One region of the Shewanella sp. 0m-8 genome, then DNA from elsewhere that is predicted to be linked to it. Evidence: predicted binding sites of a transcription regulator. Region 1 holds the regulator's gene; the other holds the start of a gene.
What was found. Region 1 encodes LexA, which represses DNA repair genes until DNA is damaged. Its sites were predicted from a motif close to TACTGTATNNNNATACAGTA; they were not measured.
Positions count from the first base shown of each region.

Region 2: a site for LexA is predicted at 5,477-5,496, ahead of dinB (DNA polymerase IV). Genes of this name have one in related genera too.

Region 1 is NZ_JBRIMB010000005.1:121,301-133,399, reverse strand. Features, by position in the region: gene ACVBIO_RS04135 (ExeM/NucH family extracellular endonuclease) at 1-2,691, shown strand, start outside; gene ACVBIO_RS04130 (endonuclease) at 2,767-5,361, shown strand; gene ushA (bifunctional UDP-sugar hydrolase/5'-nucleotidase UshA) at 5,529-7,262, shown strand; gene ACVBIO_RS04120 (class I SAM-dependent DNA methyltransferase) at 7,926-8,510, opposite strand; gene ACVBIO_RS04115 (cupin domain-containing protein) at 8,650-9,000, opposite strand; gene lexA (transcriptional repressor LexA) at 9,912-10,532, shown strand; gene ACVBIO_RS04105 (cell division inhibitor SulA) at 10,529-11,053, shown strand; gene coxB (cytochrome c oxidase subunit II) at 11,531-12,099, shown strand, end outside.
Region 2 is NZ_JBRIMB010000080.1:484-8,447, reverse strand. Features, by position in the region: gene ACVBIO_RS21050 (M17 family metallopeptidase) at 835-2,370, opposite strand; gene ACVBIO_RS21045 (aminoacyl-histidine dipeptidase) at 2,680-4,140, shown strand; gene dinB (DNA polymerase IV) at 4,376-5,452, opposite strand; gene ACVBIO_RS21035 (methyl-accepting chemotaxis protein) at 5,664-7,664, opposite strand; gene ACVBIO_RS21030 (hypothetical protein) at 7,905-7,964, opposite strand, start outside.

The DNA of each region.
Region 1 (12,099 bases):
ATGAGGACTGACGATTTAGGTAAATCCGAGCTGCCAGCAGCGGATGCTGATGACATCATGGATATCTTCACTTGTCCAACGGATATGAATGAAATTAAGTCTCCTAGTGAAGTGCAAGGCACAGGTTTTACCTCGCCTCTGATTGCTGATGGTGAAACCGAATCAGCTGAAAAAGTTGCCGTAGAGGGCATCATCTCAGCTAAGGTGTCTATCCCTAATGAGGGTTTCTATCTTCGCAATCTTGCCTCTGACAACAACCCTGAGACTTCCGATGGTATCTTCGTTAGCTCTAGTGCTGCCGGTGATCTCAAAGTGGGTCAAACCATTTGTATCGGCAGTAAAGTGGCGGAGTACCAAGGCCAGACTCAAATGTCAGCTGATACGGCATTTAGCTGGAACGTTACTGATACTGACATCCTAACTGAGCCTACCGATATTCAGGTAATTAGCTCTGATAACGGCTCTTTCGATAAGACGTTGGAGCGTTACGAAGGTATGCTGGTCAATCTGCCTACAGATCTGGACCCTAGTACTCCTAGCGATGAAGCCAAAGAGGATATGCGTATCACTCGCAGCTTTAGCTACAACTACCTGTCGTCTCCTAACGGTCGCAACAACATAGTGGCAGCTTATAAGCGTCCTAACTTGCAGCCCAACCACTTGTATGTTGCAGGAAGCCCTGAATCTAAAGCAGCTTATGAGCAAAACAATGACTATCGTTTAGTTATTGAAAGTGCCACTAAGTCCAATGGCACCGAGTTGCCTTATTACGCTGGTTTTAACAGTGACCCACACACCAACTACATCCGTATCGACGATAGTCTCGTTAACGCGCAGGGTGTGATCAGCCAATACGAAACTGAGTTGATCCCAGGGACTGATAAGTATGATCAGGACTACAGCCTAACTATAACCAACCAGTTGACTAGTGATAACTTTATTCACAACTTACCACGTACAGAGACACCTGATCTGCAAGACACTGTGGCAGAAGATGATTTTGCTATCCGCATTTCTAGTCAGAACCTGTTTAACTTTTTTAACTCTCCTTTCGGTGGCGACAACAACAACTTTGGTCAGAGCCGAGGCGCAGATAGCTACGATGAATACATTAACCAGCGAACCAAGCTGGTAGAAATTATTCGTGCTCAGGATGCCGATGTAATGGCCCTGATGGAGATTGAAAACAACGGTTTTGGCGATGCGAGTGCCATTGCTGAGATTGTGAACCAGGTCAATATCCAATATGTGGATGAGAGACCCCAGGATTACAATGGTCCTAACTCCACCGAAAACCGTTATGTATTTGTTGGTTTTGACAACAATGGCAATCAAATGCTGGATAACCTTGACGCCATTGGTTCTGACGCCATTGCTACAGGTATCATATATCGCCCAAGCAAGATGAGCATTGAGCGCACTCGCGTTATCCCAATGCCTCAACAGAAAGCGCCTACCATAGTGAACGACTTAGGTGAGGTGATCAAAGATCAGAATAAGGAAATTCTAGAGAACGGTCAGAACTACCACCGTGACGCCCTGGTTGTAACCTTTATTGTTAACCAAACAGGCAAGCGCTTAACGCTAGCTGTAAATCACCTTAAGTCAAAAGGCTCTACTTGTTGGGAAGAATGGCAAGGTGTTGAGTTTGGCAATGCTACAACCTGGAACAACCGTACAGCCCCAGATCTGGACTACCAAGGGTCTTGTGCAGAGTTCCGCGTAGCCGGTGCCGTGCACCTAGGTGAAGAGATGGAAGACGTTCTTGGCGATAAGATCATCCTTGGTGATTTGAACGCCTACGGTAAAGAAGATCCTGTATTAGTTCTTACCGAGAACCCACGCAACAAGACGATCGTTACCGCTAGCCACACTTTCCTTGGACCTAAGCCTCAGTTTAACGAAGATGGCTCACCAGTCACCATCACTAAAACTTATGGCTACATAGATATCGTCGGTGAAAAGCTCAAGGAGAAAGGAGAGACGCCTTGGAGTTACTCTTTCAGTGACGAAATAGGCTCGCTTGATCACATCTTGATCTCACCGTCTCTGAAAGACCGCGTGATTGATGCCACTGACTGGCATGTTAATGCTGCAGAGACCGGTTTGTATGACTACCAAAACCGCTTTAAAGGTACCATCGACGGTACTGGAACGCATAAGTTCTACAAAGAGGACATCTATCGCGCGTCGGATCACGATCCTGCACTGATTACCCTTAGCTATAAGCCTGGTGATACGGATCCTAACGTACCTCTGAACCTGCCAAAACTAAGAAAGCTAATCAAGGTTCCTTACCAGATCCCTGCGGGTATTTCGACTCAAGTTGGCGATGTCGCAACCGTCAGTATGAGTCCTGATGATGATGAACAGCGTTTAGATTTGAGCCAAATGGTTCTGCCTAATGTGGTGCTTTCTAATGACACAACAGCTTTGGTAAATTTCGAGGTCTTTGGTGCGCCATCTGCTATCTACAACGTTTCCGTAAGCCTACAGCGTGACGGAAAACTTGTAGCTGGGTCTGAGCAATCTTTCCTAGCGAAGGTATCTAACCGCGACTCCTTGATTGCTGACATTGTAGAAGAAGAAAGCGATAACACTGGTGGTGACGGTAGTGCTGGTAGCACTGGTTTCATCAGCTTGTTATCCCTATTCGGGCTGGCAGCTATGCGCCGTCGTCTTCGCAAATAAGCGTTGCTCTCGACAATGAAGCGCCTGCTTTCGGGCAGTGCGCTTCCCATCAAGGATTCAAAAAGAGATACGATTATGAGAATTAAAATGAATGCAGTTGCTGCGGCCACTGCTATGGTTTTGGGCGCATTTTCTACTACGGCAAGTGCTGATTTACTGATTACTGAGTACATTGAAGGTGGCGGATTTAATAAAGCTATTGAGCTTTATAACTCTGGTGATGCTGCACAATCTTTAAATGGCTATAAGCTAGTTCGTTACAAAGATGGTGCCAATACTACGACAGAAATGGTCGCGTTTGCAGATCAGGAAATACCTGCAAAAGGCATCTTAGTTGTTAGACATGCAGATGCTGTATTGAATCTCGACGCTAGCGTAACGTCTATGGTTGGTGGGCTTCAGCAGAATGGAACAGATGCTGTTGCACTGCTCAATGGCGACACGGTTGTTGATATTGTTGGCGCGGTACCTACCCCCAAAGATTGGGGTAAAGATGTTACGCTGCGACGTAGCGATACTGCTAGCTCCATGGTGGCTAAAGATACTTTCGACGAAAATGACTGGACTTCTCAGCCCAAGGATACGGTCGATGGATTTGGCTGTATTGGTGACAATGCTTGTACTTTCGTCGAAGAGCCTGGTGTGCTGCTGATTACTGAGTATGTGGAAGGTGGTAGCGATAATAAAGCGATTGAGGTTTCTAATGTAGGTGGTAGCACACTCAATTTGGATGACAGCGAATATAAGTTAGCCATTTATTTTAATGGTGCGACTGAGATCACTGATTCCACTGTTGTTAATCTTACTGGTTCACTCGACGTTGGTAAAAGCTTAGTGTTCCACCACTCAAGCGCTGCTGAAGCTTTTAAAGTCGGAACTGCTCACACTGTAGCTAAGTTCAGCGGTGATGATGCTTTAGTGCTTACCAAAGATGGTGCCGTTATTGATAGCATTGGTAAGGTTGGAGAGCAGCTAGTATGGACTGATGGTGACTTTTCTACTAAAGATAAAACTCTGCGTCGTAAAGCAGCTGTAAAGGTCGGTGATACCAATACCGCTGACGTATACCCTGGGACCTCTAAAGAACAGTGGCTTATTCTACCTAAAGACACTGCGGACGGCCTTGGTTGTGCTGGTGAGAGTGCCTGTGACGGTTCAGTAACGCCTCCAGAACCAGAGCCAGAAACAGGCCCTTGCACCAACTGCGAGACGCTAACTCCGGTTGCCGACCCTACTACGTTCAATGGTGAGATCTATTACTCAGATGTATTAAGTGGTGATTTTGCCCATGCAGATGAGCTTAAGAATGCTCTGTCGATCATTATAGCCAAAGATCACAAGTATCTGACCTATAAGCAGGTTTGGAGCACACTAACCCACGCTGACCAAGATCCTGATAACGATAAAAATGTTATTGAAATCTACACCGGTGCTTCTATTTCTAAGTACGACAACCAGACTAGTGGTAGCGGTGCGGGCAAGTGGAATCGTGAGCACGTTTGGGCCAAGAGCCATGGTTTCCCTAGCGACTCGCAGTGGGGCTACACCGATGCTCATCACCTGCGTCCTTCAGATCCTGGCATCAACACAGCACGAAGCAACAATGACTTTGGTGCGTGTATGGATACTGGTGAAGAGGTGATGTTCAACGGTATGGGTACTGGTAACTACCTCGACAAAGCTACCGACTGCTGGGAACCTCGTGATGAGGTGAAAGGCGATGTCGCTCGTATGATCATGTATATGGATACTCGATATCAGGGTACTGATACCGCTACAACGAATATGCCTGATCTAGTCGCAGTCGATCGGCTAACGACTACTGCCGAGGATAGCGAACCGCTCATCGGCACGCTTTGTACTCTGTATGCATGGAACAAGTTAGATGCTGTTGATACCTACGAGCAGAACCGTAACAACCAGGTATACAAATACCAGGGCAACCGTAACCCCTTCATTGACCGCCCTGAGTTAGTGCAGCAAGTGTATGGTGCAACCTGTGGTGACGATCCAAACCCAGGTTTGGTAGTCGAAGGTGATATTGTTACTCCTGAGAGTGTCACTGAAGGGTCTGCATACACCATAGATGCCTCTGCAATCAACGCTGGCGAAGGTGTTACTCTTACTTACAAGTGGGAGCAGATTGTTGATGAAGAGAAGACGGTTGTTGGCGACATGGCTATATTGTCTCTGACTGCGCCAATGATTAAAGCCGACGAGACTTTGAACTTTACGGTGACCATCAGCGACGGCACGTTGGAAACAACCAAAGCTGTTAGCCTGATCGTGACTAACGTGCCTCTAACTTTAGATGTGACGTTTGCAGGCAACACGCAGCTGACTGAAGGTGATAAAACTTCCATCACAGCGACGGTTACAGATGCTCCAGAAGGGACTAGCTATAGCTGGAAGCAGGTATCTGGAAACACGGCTGTGTTTACCGCTTCAGGTCTGACACTTGATGTGACTTCACCTAGCGTCGATATTGATCAAATGCTTGTGTTCGAGCTTACGGCAACGGTTGACGAAGAAAGCTTCAGTCAGTCTGTTAGCATTGAGGTGAAAAACACCGAAGAACCTGGTTGGACTAAGCCTGATGGGGCGGGTAGTTTAGGTGGTTTTATTACTTTGCTGCTACCGCTAATGTGGTGGCGTCGCCGCCAAGGCTAATCATCAGTTAAGCCTATAAAAAGCAGCACCGGGATCGCTCTGGGTGCTGCTTTTTTTAACTGTACAGACGTTGTCTACATCTCGCCTTGTGCGCGTTGCTCTCAGAATGAGAAATCAGCTATTAGGGCAAATGACAACGCTTATCTGAATAATATTGAAGGATTATTATGAATACTTCACTCCGTCCTTCTAGCCTACTTCTTACCGGATCAGCTATCGCTCTAACGTTAACATTGAGCGGCTGTGGTAAGGAAAAGGTGGAAGAGGCGCCTAAGACGACAGCATCTATCGCCTGTCAAGCCGCTGGTGATGACTGTAAGCGCTTCACCTTGCTCCATACCAATGATCACCACGGCCGTTTTTGGCAAGGCTCTAGAGGTGAGTATGGTATGGCCGCGCGAAAAACCATTCTCGACCAAATTCGTAAAGAGGTCACCGAGCAAGGTGGGGAAACGTTACTGCTCTCAGGTGGCGATATTAACACTGGCGTACCTGAGTCTGATCTTCAAGACGCCGAGCCAGATTTTATCGGCATGAACCACCTTGGATATGACGCCATGGCCGTGGGTAACCATGAGTTTGATAATCCATCGACGGTGATGGATAAGCAGAGAGGCTGGTCAAAGTTCCCGTGGTTATCGGCCAACATCTATCGCCAAGTCGATGGTGAATGGCAACGCTACTTCGAACCCTACAAGCTATTCGAGGTTCAAGGCTTGAAGCTAGCCGTAGTCGGCCTGACTACCGAGCATACCGCTGAGATAGGTAATCCAGAATTCGTTGAAGATCTAAAATTCACTTCAGCACAAGCTGAGGCAAAAAATATTTTGGCAGAGCTTGAGCAGAAGCATCAACCGGATCTTGTTTTTGGTCTCACCCATATGGGTCACTATGAAAATGGTAAACATGGAAGTAACGCGCCCGGTGATGTTGCTCTTGCCAAAAGCCTAAAGCCTGGCCAGATCCAAGCAATCATTGGCGGACATTCACAGTTGCCTGTGTGTATGGAAGGGGACACTGGTGAGTACGTAGAAGATTATGGTCGAGATGAGCCTTGTAGGCCTGATCGTCAAAATGGCACTTGGATCATGCAAGCCTACGAGTGGGGAAAGTTCGTTGGTCGCGCCGATTTTGAATACTATGGTGGTAAGCTACACTTGGCAAACTACGAGTTAGTACCAGTGAATACAGAAACCAAGTTTGGTTCCTACTATCCGCCTCATATGCTAACGCCTAAGGATAAGGAAACCCTCGAACTGCTTCGGCCCTATCAGCGTAAGGGGCAGCTGAAGTTGAGAGAACAGATTGGTGTTGCAAAGGCGGACTTCATTGGTAAGCGTAAGATTGTTCGTTACCAAGCTACGCCTCTGGGGGTGATGATTGCGCACGCTCAAACTCAGCTTCCTATCCCCGCAGATTTTGGGATCATAAACTCAGGTGGTATTCGAGCCACCATAAAGAAAGGGCCCATTCGCTATCGTGATGTGCTTAAGGTGCAGCCTTTTTCCAACAGCGTGACTGTAACCGAGATGAATGGAGCCGAACTAAAGAAGTATTTGTCTAGGGTTGCGCTTAAGACTCGAGGCTCTGGAGGCTTTGCCCATTTTAGCGGTATCAAGATGACCGTTGACTGTAAAGCTAAAGATGTCGATATCAGAACTGTTGGTGATAAGCCCTTCAAGCTAACAGATAAATATCGATTTACCCTCCCTAGCTATAACGCTGCGGGCGGTAATAAGTATCCCAAGTTAAAGGAAAAGGCGAGAGATACCGGCTTTATTGATGCAGATATGCTTTATCAATTCATCAAAAAGCATGACACGCTCGATCCTGCCAATTATGACAGAGCGAAAGATGTTCGCTATATCAACTCCAGAAGTTCTGATGGCTGCGGCGGTTAATCTTAGCAGTTAATAAGGTTAATCAGCTGGCACCTTAGATCTCAAAACAGAGCCCAACCTTTGATTGGGCTCTGTTTTTTTAAGGTATGTGTTCGGCAAACTACACCTAGCCTTTTTGTACATACCAAGGTCGTCAGCAAGTATAAAGTAGAGCAAATGCCTTGTTGCTTACCACTCCCTTCTTCTCGTTCGAGCTTTGGTAGCTGTCAGGTAAAAGTGCAAGGAAATAAAGTTGAACCAACAGCGGGCGCAAGAGGCTCAATTGCGCGGACTTATTTGTCTATGGAACAAACGCACCCGAGATACTAAATGAGTAGGCAGCAAAGTCAGCTAATGAACGCTTGAGATAAAGAGGTACCTTCAGGCGCTACCCAATAACGAGTTTCACATCGCTGGGATTTATTTCATTTGAAACTGGATCCCACACAAAAATGTGGGATCCAGTTTCAAGTGAAATTCCCCCTAATATGAAATCAATAAGTTAAGAGCCGAAATCCAGATAGGCATATCGGCTTGATCCGGGATAATGTGAAATTTACCCCCAGAAATCCAGCCAAAATGAAACTCTCAATTTCAGCGAATTAAAGGCCTCATTTAGAGGTAGTGCGGATCCGCATACAGGGTGGTATGGGTGCTGGAGGCTAGATACCCCCGGCTACCCGATTATGCATTTTTTGCTATTCCCATTATAACTTTCATAGTGCCTTTTTCACTTGTTAGAGAAAACGCCTCTGAAGCACGAACAACAGAAAGGCCTACCTTTGAATATGCATCAGTAATTATTTCATTGGTAAAGCCGAAATCATCTTCTCCATTGCTTCGCTTCCAATCCCATTGGATAAAAGTACCGCCTTCTTTTAGAAGAAGCTTAAGATCAGATAACGTTTTCTCGTAATCTGGCACAAAAGCACAAACGGATGACGCAACAATTAAATCAAAACCTGACTCAAAAATAGGATTGTTATTGATCGAGTTTCTTGAAATTTCGCATGATAGTGAGTTTACATTATGAATATTTTTATTCTTTAAAACTTTAATCATCTTTGGTGAGGAATCAATTGCAACAACTGAAGATGCAACATGAGCTATTTTTTCAGTTAGTTGGCCAGTTCCACACCCAAAGTCTAAAACATTTAAACCATCTAAACTTATGAATTTACACAGCGAATCAAAGGCCTTATTAGAATACTCGATTACATCTGAATTTGAATCCCAGCCATCTGCGTAATCATCCCAACTATCACTCATTATATTTTCCTATACTCGAAACGGTTCACGACTGCATAACACCCTGCTAATAAGTGAACCATGTGCTGGCGGGCGATTTGTTCAGCAAATGGCATGACAGCCTTGGTGAGTCTGGATTTAGCTGCTTGTTATAAGCACACTACTCAATACTCATCTGTATGATTAACAACTCTATGTTTTCGTTTGAATCATTAACCAATCCATGCTCACCAAAAGGAGGGTTTTTAATCATGTCTCCTTTTTTAACTCTATATTCTTGATCTGCAATAGTCATTGTTCCGCTTCCTTCAAGAATGATATACATCTCTTCATTGTTACCGTGTTTGTGATAACCAACAGTAGAATTTGGCGGTATAATTTGCCTATCAATAAAATCACATCCGCTGATAAAATCTGATTTACCCCAAATTTCATACAACTCTACAGCACCTTTTCCATCATGTGCTGAATGCTGAATTTGTTTCTCTGTCTCTAGAAAGTTGCGGATCATCTGAAAACTTCCTTGTGCTTATAACGTCTTAGTATTTGTGCGTTGCGCTGTTTGCAAGGCACAAATCGCTTGTTGGACTTAGTCGATGCTGAATCCAGATTAATTGGTATGCTTTATGCTATAGGAATTTGCTTTTTTTGATGCTGGCTCTGGGCTGTAGAGCAGGTTTTATCAATTGATATCTAGTAGAAGGTAAGTTTTTCATTGAAATTCCGTTGTCATTGTTGTGCTCCTTCGCATTTCTTTAAGTCTAACTGATCCAATGTAGGTTATACACTCGATTGAATATTTTTTAGGCCCCGCGCAGCGGCTTAGTTCAACATTTGTATAGTGTGCATGCGCGTATATTTGGCAAAAAGCGCATGCATATTTAATAAACCTACTATTTAATTTTTGTTGAAGAAAAGCTATTGATTTATCTGCACTCTACAAAAGTATTACTGGATAAACGCGCACAGAAATGAGCAAAGTGAGTATTGATGTTGAATCGAAAGTAATTCGTGATTATTGCTTATCGATTCGTAAAAGTAGGCCAACAGACTCTTCACTGTTCTTTCCTGCTTATTGCCTGTAGCTAATAAAGGGGCATGAACAGTTTAGGCAACGAGGAAGGATTCCTTCCTAGCTGGTTGCACGTAATGGGCATAAATGAGCTAAGACTAATTTATATATTCACTCAAAAATCCCCTTCCCATCGAATTCTCATCCGGAGGCCTTATCTAAATTTATAAGTGCTGATGTCCAGCAAAATATTAGTTAATTTCAGACGCTGTCCAATAACGAATTTCACATCGCTGGATTTATTTCATTTGAAACTGGATCCCACAAAAAACAATATAACTGGTTATTACTTGCACTCAAAAAAATACTGTATATACTAACAGTTACTGTATAGAAAGACAGGGTTAACCATGAGACCACTTACACCGCGCCAAGCTGAAATTTTAGAGCTAATTAAACGTAATATTGCTGATACTGGCATGCCACCTACCCGTGCCGAGATCGCTAGACGTTTAGGTTTTAAGTCAGCCAATGCTGCTGAAGAACATTTAAAAGCCTTAGCTAAAAAAGGCTGCATTGAAATTATGCCGGGCACGTCTCGCGGTATTAAGTTAACCCAAGAAGACACTGAAGATGCAGATTTAGGTTTACCCCTTATCGGCCAAGTTGCTGCAGGTGAACCGATTCTTGCGCAAGAGCATGTCGAGCAACACTATAAAGTCGATCCCGCCATGTTCAAGCCATCAGCAGACTTCTTACTCAGAGTCCGTGGTGACAGTATGAAGAATATTGGCATACTAGAAGGTGATCTACTGGCTGTACACAAAATTCAGCAAGCACGTAACGGCCAAGTGGTTATAGCACGCGTTGAAGATGATGTTACCGTTAAGCGTTTTGAGAAAAAGGGTAACAAAGTTTTCTTACATGCTGAGAACGAAGAGTATTCACCAATTGAAGTGGATCTAGCAAACCAAAGCTTAAGTATTGAAGGTTTAGCCGTTGGTGTGATCCGTAATGGAGACTGGCAATGAACAAACTAATGGGAACGAGTCCTCGTCACCCTGGACTGTGGCAGGATATGCCATCGACCAATATGGTGAGCAGCACGAGTAATGACATCACGACTATGGTGACCCAAACTCAAGGGCGTGATGAGCTGAACCAGATCAGTGCTCAGCTTTCACAATTGAGCCAACAGGGTCGCTGGATTGTACTGATTAGCCCGCCGAATATCGGCTACAAGCAGATGCTAGCAGCTGCAGGTGTAAGAATGGACCGCATTTTACTGGTTCATGCTAAAGATGAAGTGGAAACACTTTGGGCAATGGAAAAAGCCTTAACAAGCGGTACCTCAAGTGCGGTGATTACTTGGACCAACTCTTTAGATGCTCGTGACAATCGACGCCTACAAATCGTTGCCAAAAGCGCTCGCGCTGTCGGCATTGTCATTGAACATTCGATTGATAACACAAATAAGCAACAATCTTGTCGCTCAATCAATATGCAGGATAGTGCTTTTGGTCAAGCCTCCCTGTTTGGTGCTGTTCATTAAGCAGAACATCTCCTCGCTTTCTAATACATGATGACTAGGAGGTGCGTTTTAGTAAGCGCCTTCTAGTACAAACGATTTTCTAAAGCCCTCATTCGAGGGCTTTTTTATTATCAATAATTGAAAAAGTGATCTTGATCAATATTTAAACACCAAGTAGTGTAGGAAGTCATAACAACGATATTTTGTTATATCCGAGCGATTTAGTTGTCGGTCTTTGCTCTGGGATTAGTCCTGAATTTAAAGCTTAGACTGAGATTGGCCTGATATATTTCAGCCGTATGTGCCAACGTGGTTACACCAGCAGTGAATAGCACTGAATACAATAGCCTGTGTCGCGATCCCATTAATTGCGACTCGATAGGCAAGCCACTCGCGCACTTTGAAGTCATCGTTGCTTTTTTGGGAACTGAAGAGTTTACATAGAGCAGAGACTTACTGTGTGACTCTTCTTTGTCTTGTGGACAGAGGAGAAGTCTAGTGAAGCAATTGTTGTATTGTGTGCTGGCGTTGCTATTTTCGCCCGTACTTGTTGCATCAGAAATGCCGCTTAATATGACAGAGGGTGTTACGGATATCAGTGGGCGGGTTTACAACCTCCATATGATTATTCTCTACATCTGCTGTGCTATTGGCATCGTGGTTTTTAGCATCATGATTTACGCTATGATCAACCACCGCAAATCAAAAGGCGCAGTCGCCGCCAACTTTCATGAAAGTACTAAAGTCGAGATCCTTTGGACTGTTGTACCTTTTATTATTCTTATACTTATGGCTATTCCAGCAACCAAGACATTGATTGCTATGGAAGATCCAAGTAATGCTGACCTCACCATCAAGATTACCGGCTCACAATGGAAATGGCATTACAGCTATTTCAACAAAGATGTTGAATTTTTCAGTCTGCTTTCTACCCCCAGAGCGCAAATAGATGGCGAAGAAGCAAAAGGTAAAAACTACCTTTTAGAGGTAGATAAGCCACTGGTACTACCGATTAATCGTAAAGTACGTTTCTTAATGACTTCAGATGATGTTATTCACTCCTGGTG
Region 2 (7,964 bases), on a different contig from region 1:
AAAATACTACAACTATCGAACAGGATTTAAGCGTTTAGCAGGTAAAAGTGCAAGTTTAAGCTAAAAAAAAGCCCGCTCAATGAGCGGGCAAGACATTTCAAGTGTTCCTAGTGGAAATTGGTTAGCGCGCTAGCGATAATCAATGGCAAACAGCGGAAGTATACTAACTCGGGCTATCTGCGACTTGGTCTATAAGTATCTAAAAGATACAATAAAGGTTGATGGAAACTGATGCGACTTTATATAAGGAGGGTTAGCCCTTAAAAGTCATGGCGTATAAACCGCCACGCATACTCTCAGTGTTTAACCAAAAGCTTTGCGAATAAATAGTGTTACTAAAATACATAATTAATACTCCAAACAAAGTTGAATTCCTAATGCTCTACTTTCGTAAAAGCCGTTCGCTGGCTTGTAGAGTCAACTTGTCGCTCGATTCCTTGGAGAATTATCCATCCTGGATAGACTAAGTGTCGTTAAGCACCATTGCTTATCCGACGAAAGCAATTATAGGTATTTGTAGTTTTATTACAAGCTTTTTTATTAAATAAGCGTAAAAAAGCCACTTTACGTTATTTTATTACAAAACCTAACTGTAACTCTGCTCTATTTGAGTCATTTTGTACCTTTATCTACAGCTATCGCAGAGGCTGAACGAAATGATCTGAAATTAAGGGAGCTAAATCGAGCGGGGCTAAATAGAGGTAGCTCAATTTGTGCTTATTTCAGGCCTAAAATAAAAAAGCTGGCACTTGAGCGCCAGCTTTAAGCAAACTATCAAGCGCAGTTAAGCGCTAGACAGTTAGAGGTTGTTGCTTGAGAGCAATCTTGCTCGGTTTAACTTTCCGTTATGTATTTAAACAATCCAACTAATGGTGTGGCGGTTGGTGATCCATATTGTGGATGACCTTCCGTTGCACTACCGGCAATATCTAAATGTGTGTAAGCAATCGGCAGAGCCGCATTTAAACCATGACCACTCAATCCAGAAGCTTCAATCAAAAATGCTGCTGGATACTGATGGCCACGCGCGGTGACAGAAGATGGCGCGTTGTTAGACGACAACATGTCTGCGGCTGCCGACGGGTCGACAATTTTACTAAAGTCATCACGGCGTAACTGAGATACCTCGATAGGCTCCCCCCAAAGTGCGGCCTGTTGCTGCATAACAGATGCGACATTAGCCTGCTTGGCAACACTGTTTTCCACCGCTGCGGTATATCCGCCGAAACAGCGAACCACATGGCCGGTCAATGTGGCCACTGAAAACATTTGTGGCTTGACGGCATTCACGGCTTTTAAACGTAAATGTGATAATAGATCGGCTAACACCAAACGCCCTTCTGCGTCGGTATTACCAATACGCACCCGCTTGCCTGCGTGGCTGGTGATAATTTCATCGGTAACAAACGCCTCACTACCTATGCTATTTCTAACGAGCCCCAGCTCAGCAACGATGCGTATACCTTTAGGTTTTAGCATACCAATAGTTTTCATTAGTCCAGCTACTGCTGCCGCACCACCTTTATCGCGACTCATGCCAGCCATACCACCAGCAATTTTTAAGTCTGCTCCACCAGTATCATAAACCACACCTTTTCCAGCGAAGAAATAGCTACGCTCAATTGGGCCTTCACCAACATATTCAAGCTTTACTACGCGAGGCTGATGCCTTAGTACGGCAAACGATGAGCGACCAACGGCACTTAATAGCGGGTAGTCTCGCTCAAGAATATCTCGGTCTTCAACCACGCTGATTGCCAGCCCAAGATCGTGTAACGCATCTAGACAATAATCCGCAAAGGCTGGCGCTGACATACGCTCAGGCTCTGTACCACATAAGTCACGAGCCAGGCTACGACCAGCCTCAATCGCCGTTAACATTTCACCTGTGTGTTCGCTGCCTAATAAACCAATTGCCTCTAACGGCTCATCGGCTCCACCGGCTTCTCTAAGCTCTAGTGCTTGCCAAAGTTCCTGCCCACAAGCGAGCGCTGCAACCTGCTCGGCATGTTGATAACGATGCTCAGCTAAGCCATTAACGAGTAACAGCGGTCGTCTTGCCCCCGCCTCTTTAGCAAGCTTGATCCCTTGCCTTGCTGCATCAGCAAACACCCGCACATCTTGATAGTCATCATCAGCCTTTGTAACCGGTGCAACAATAAGACGTCCACCCGCCATGCCTGGCGCAAAAAGCAGAGTGGCTGATTTGCCAACTCGCTTATCCACCTTCTGGCCATGATTAGCCAGCAAGGATATCTCTTCAAATTGTATCGAGTCCAAGTCCGGTGTAACCACCACCAGCGCATCCCAACCATGACCTTCAAAAATAGCATCTTGTTCAACTACATCAATAAACTTAACTGACCCCATAACCCTTCCTTATTATATTTTATATTGCCATTTTGCCTCATAACCCATTTGGCAAAACGACTCATTTGCTCAAGCATTATTCCTCTATTGTGCTTAGATTACCAACGACTTTAATGTGCATGAAAATGATTATGGAAACTTTGCCTGCCACGTAAGATTTAAAGCCATTGCAAACGACTCCGCGACGCCCAAAGACTATGCTAGACTGTGTGCATTTTCCGCCACACCCGCACCAGCGCGCTATCGATTTAAATAAAATCGACGACTTAATAGCACTTGGGTGATTTTATTAGAACAGGGGATTTTTAAGTGACCACTTTAAACCAATTACAACCACAAGCACTTTGGCAATGGTTCGAGCAGATCTGTGCTATTCCACACCCATCTAAACATGAACAAGCATTGAGTGCGCATATTCAAGCTTGGGCTAAAGATAAGCAGCTGAGCGTTGTCGAAGATAAAGTTGGCAACCTGATCATCAAAAAGCCCGCAACCGCCGGCATGGAAAACCGCAAAATCGTAGTGTTACAAGCCCATATTGATATGGTGCCACAAAAGAACGCAGACAAAGTTCACGACTTTGAAACAGATCCTATTGAAGCGTATGTTGATGGTGACTGGGTCAAAGCAAATGGTACAACTTTAGGTGCTGATAACGGTATTGGTATGGCATCTGCTCTGGCTATTTTAGGCGCCGATGACATTGTTCACGGCCCACTAGAAGTACTGCTGACAATTGATGAAGAAGCAGGCATGACTGGGGCGTTTGGTCTAGAAGCTGGCATGTTAGATGCTGAAATCTTGATCAACACCGACTCAGAGCAAGAAGGTGAGATTTACATGGGCTGCGCTGGCGGTGTTGACGCACAGTTATCAGTACCTATGGTTTGGCAATCGCCAGAACCGACCAATGCCAGCTATAAGTTGTCAATCTCGGGCCTAAAAGGGGGCCACTCAGGGGTTAACATCCATTTAGGTCGTGGTAATGCTAACAAGCTTTTAGCCCGCTTCCTGTTTGACCATGGCGATGAACTGGCTATTGAGTTAACTCAGTTTACTGGCGGCTCACTGCGCAATGCCATTCCACGTGAAGCAGACGTTAATTTTATGCTTCCTCCTGAAAACTTGGCTTTACTGCAAGAGCGTGTTTCAGCGTTTCAAGCCTTAGTTCGTCAAGAGTTAGCCATCGCCGATCCAGGTACGATTCTAACGCTAGAAGAGATCCCAGCAGAAAAACAGGTCATGAGTGAAGAGTCACAACAGATCTTAATTGACGTGCTTAATGCTTGCCCTAATGGCGTCATTCGCATGAGTGACGAAGTAGAAGGTGTTACAGAGACATCACTTAACGTGGGTGTGATCAGTACCGATGACAATAGCGTGCAAATCTTATGCTTAATTCGCTCTCTTATTGATTCAGGTCGCGAAGAAGTTGAAGGCGTATTGAGCTCACTGGCTAACCTTGCTGGAGCGAATGTTGAATTTAGTGGTGCATACCCAGGCTGGAAGCCAGACAATAGCTCACCCGTTATGGCAAGCGTACGCGAAACCTACGAGGCAATTTATAACAAAGAGCCGACGATTATGGTGATCCATGCAGGTCTTGAATGTGGTCTATTTAAGAAGCCTTACCCTGAAATGGATATGGTTTCTATTGGCCCAACCATTCGCTACCCACACAGCCCTGATGAAAAAGTTAACATTACTACTGTTGGCCAATACTGGAAGCTATTGTTAGCGGTACTGGAGCGTACACCAGTTAAAGGCTAATCAATAAAACAGCTTTATAAGAATAAGGCCACTTAGCCATAAGTGGCCTTTACTATCTATAGCAGAGAATAAGGTATCAATTGGCGCTTTAGTCCTAAGTAATTGTTACCCACACAGCCCTGATGAAAAAATTAACATTACCGTTAACATCACAACTGTTGGCCAATATTGGCAGCTATTATTAGCCTTTAACGTCGAAGTAAAACTAAAATATGAGCTATTTCTGACGGTGTGCTTAAAAACCTAAATCCATCTGCGAGCTATCTATATCATCATGCTCAGAAGCGACACTATTCGAGGCGAGACCGACCGATACACCCAATAAGCGAATACCTCGCTCATTTTGCCTTTCCATTGCTTGCTCCAGTAGCTGATAAAACAGATTCACCGAGATCTCATCGCTGCGATGCTCAATCGTGGTCTGCTTAAAATCTTCAAATTTTAGCTTAACCACTTGCTTGTTGATCACTCTATCCTTAGCGCTACGGCTCACCCGCCCTGCGAGCTCTTGAATAAGTTGTGGCATCACCGCACGGCATTGCTCAAGGGTATGGATATCTTTAGCCAGTGTAGTTTCAACGCCGACTGATTTTCTCTCACGATTGGGCGAAATCGCTCGCTTGTCTATCCCTTTAGCGCGCTCAATCAGCACTGTTCCAAATTTACCAAACCCTTCTATTAGCTTAGCTTCAGGATAAAGCTGAATGTCGCTGCAGGTATGCAGCCCCAGATCGGCTAACTTTTTAGCGGTCACCTTGCCAACACCGGGAATTTTTATCAGTGGTAAGGTTTTTATAAACTCATCAATCATGTCTGGGCGGATCACATATTGTCCATTCGGTTTATTTAAATCGGATGCTATCTTGGCAAGAAACTTAACTGGCGCGATGCCTGCCGAAGCAGTTAAACCGGTCTCGGCTAAAATATCGGCTCGAATAGCCTCGGCCATCAAGGTCGCAGAGCCTTTACAATGGGGACTCTCTGTCACATCAAGATAAGCCTCATCAAGGGATAAAGGCTCTATCAAGTCAGTATATCGTTCAAATACAGCCCTAATCTGGCTAGAAACCTCTTTATATACCTGCATACGCCCAGGGACTAATATCAAGTCAGGACAAAGCTTTAGCGCATAGCCTGACGCCATGGCTGAACGAACCCCAAATTCTCGAGCTTCGTAATTACAGGTACTGATCACGCCACGGCGATCACTGCGTCCTCCCACAGCAATAGGTTTGCCTCTTAACTCAGGAAAGTCGCGCATCTCCACCGCTGCATAGAAGCAGTCCATGTCGACGTGAATAATTTTTTGCAAGCCAATATCCTCCGTACAGAATATTACTGTATATAAAAACAGTATTCAATAAAAAGCATACCTTTAGCCTGTTTTAAGCTAACCATTCGCCCTTGTTGATCAGGGCGATCGATTAATCCTAGGCAATAAAAAGGGAAGCCGTTTGGCTTCCCATTTCAACACTCAGTCACATGTAAACTCAGTCAGATTTCAAAATGCTGTCATTTTAAGTCTAGATCTTAAACTGCTTAATGTTGTCACCGAGGGATCGACTCACCTGTGCAAATTCGTCAAAGTTATTTGATAGTGCCTCACTCGCTGCTAACGACTCATCCGATAACGCGCGAACATTTTCAACATTACAAGCAACCTCTTCGGCCACAATCGCTTGCTGACCTACAGCGGTGGAGATCTCTATGGTTTGCTGCTGAATCGCTTCGATGGCACTCGTGATGCTATCCAGTGCCACTTCAACTTTAGCGGTAAGACCTTGCCCCATATTGGCTTGCTCAACCCCTGACTCCATCACTTGCTCAGCCTCATTGGCATTTTGTTGTAGTGTCTGGATGATCTCTTGAATGTTTGCGGTCGAGTCTTGCGTGCGAGATGCTAAGGTTCTTACCTCATCCGCCACAACGGCAAAGCCTCGGCCTTGTTCACCCGCTCTCGCCGCTTCAATCGCTGCGTTTAGTGCTAACAGGTTTGTTTGCTCTGCGATACCACGAATAACATTAAGTACCTCGCCAATCTGCTCAGAACGGGTTCTAAGTTGCTTAACCACCTTTGCCGCATCAATCACCTGTTTAGATAACGCCTGCATGCCTTGAGTCGCTTGAGCGACAATCTCACGGCCTTCACTCGACTGAATCTGCGCCTTATCAGCAAATTCACTGGCTCTTTGGGCACTTGCGGCCATCTCTTGGCTAGTGTGTGCCATTTCGGTTGCGGCCGTGGCCACAGAAACTATCTCTTGTTTTTGCTGACTCACCGACTGCAATGCTTGACGACTCACAGCAGACGCATCATTCACACCTTGCTCTACTTGCAGCGTTAGCTCACGAGTCTCCTGCAGCATGCCCTGCACCTTCGCCGCAAAACGGTTAAATGCATCACCGAGCTTACCCAGCTCATCTTCTCTATTCATGTCGATGCGCTTAGCAAGATCGCTATCTCCCTCGGCAATGTCTTCCATCGCTAACAATAAATTATTTACCTGCTTTCTAAAGGGTAATAACGTGGTCCAAACTGTCATCCCAACTAATGCCATAATCAAAAATGACAATAATATCGAGCTGACAATCGCATCGGTAACAGGTGCTTCTATAACTGCGGTTGGCAGCATGAAGGCTAGGTGCCATTTTTGCTCAGGATAACTCCCGCCGACCTCTATAAAGCTGACCCGCTGAGCCTCGCCGTTAAATATAACCTCGCCAAATCCCGACGCCTGTGTCTGCATCTGTTGACTCAACTTGGCAAAGCCTTGGGTATCATTAAACTGGCTATCGACTAAAGCAGCGTTAGAGCCTGGGGGGAAAACCTCAGAAAAGCCTGGGAAGTAGACCAACTTGCCTGCATTGGTCATTAAGAAAGCTTGGCCCGCATCCTGATACTTAATCGGTGCTAACAACTCACTGCCGATGGTATCGATGAGAATATCCATACCACCAATACCAATAAAGCGGCCAGACTCATCTTTAACAACGGTTTTTATGGTCGCCGATATAGAACCATCATTAGCATCTACGGCTGGATCGCCGACGAACATGCCGTTTTTATCTATGGCTTCTTGCCACCAAGGGCGCTTATTGGTGAAGTACTCACTATCGTTGTAGCGCCCATTAAGATCAAAGTACTCAAAGGTATTGGCTGAGCCAAAGAACACTGACTTAATATCGCTATCCTGAATTGAAAAATACTTAAAGTAATCGATGATAGATTGATAATCTTGATCAGCTGAAACATCACTTAAGCGGCTGTTATATTGGCTAAACCAATCTACAACTGTTGGGTTAGCAAACACCGCGTGAATAAGTTGACCTTTGGCCGCAAAGTAACTGCGTACTTCGTTAGACTTTAATTGGACTAGGCTGGTTAAGTCATTATCGATTTGTTGACGTGTGCTGGCGCTTTCATTTTTGACCAGTAAAAGCGCAACGACGGTAAATAACACTGCAAGTGCACCCACTATCGTAACCACCAGCTGTAGACTCAATGAACGTTTAAACCACTGCATCGACTCCCCTCTTTGTTATATTTTATGAGTAGATTTTGTTATCAGGCAGTCATAAATCTAACAGAAAAAGATGTAGATTAAAGGGGGAAATAAGCACAGAAGCGTATCGACAGGCTATCGAAGAAAGTGGCATAAGTTAACTAGGTAACGATATAAAGCTAAAGCCTTTCATTTACGCAAGATATTAGGTGAGATCGACTACATAGAAAGGCAAAAGGCAAAATAAATCGCTAGCCAATTTTAGCGTAACTTAAATAAGCCTGTGAGCATCGTTATCTCGTCGCTAGATAGAATATTTTG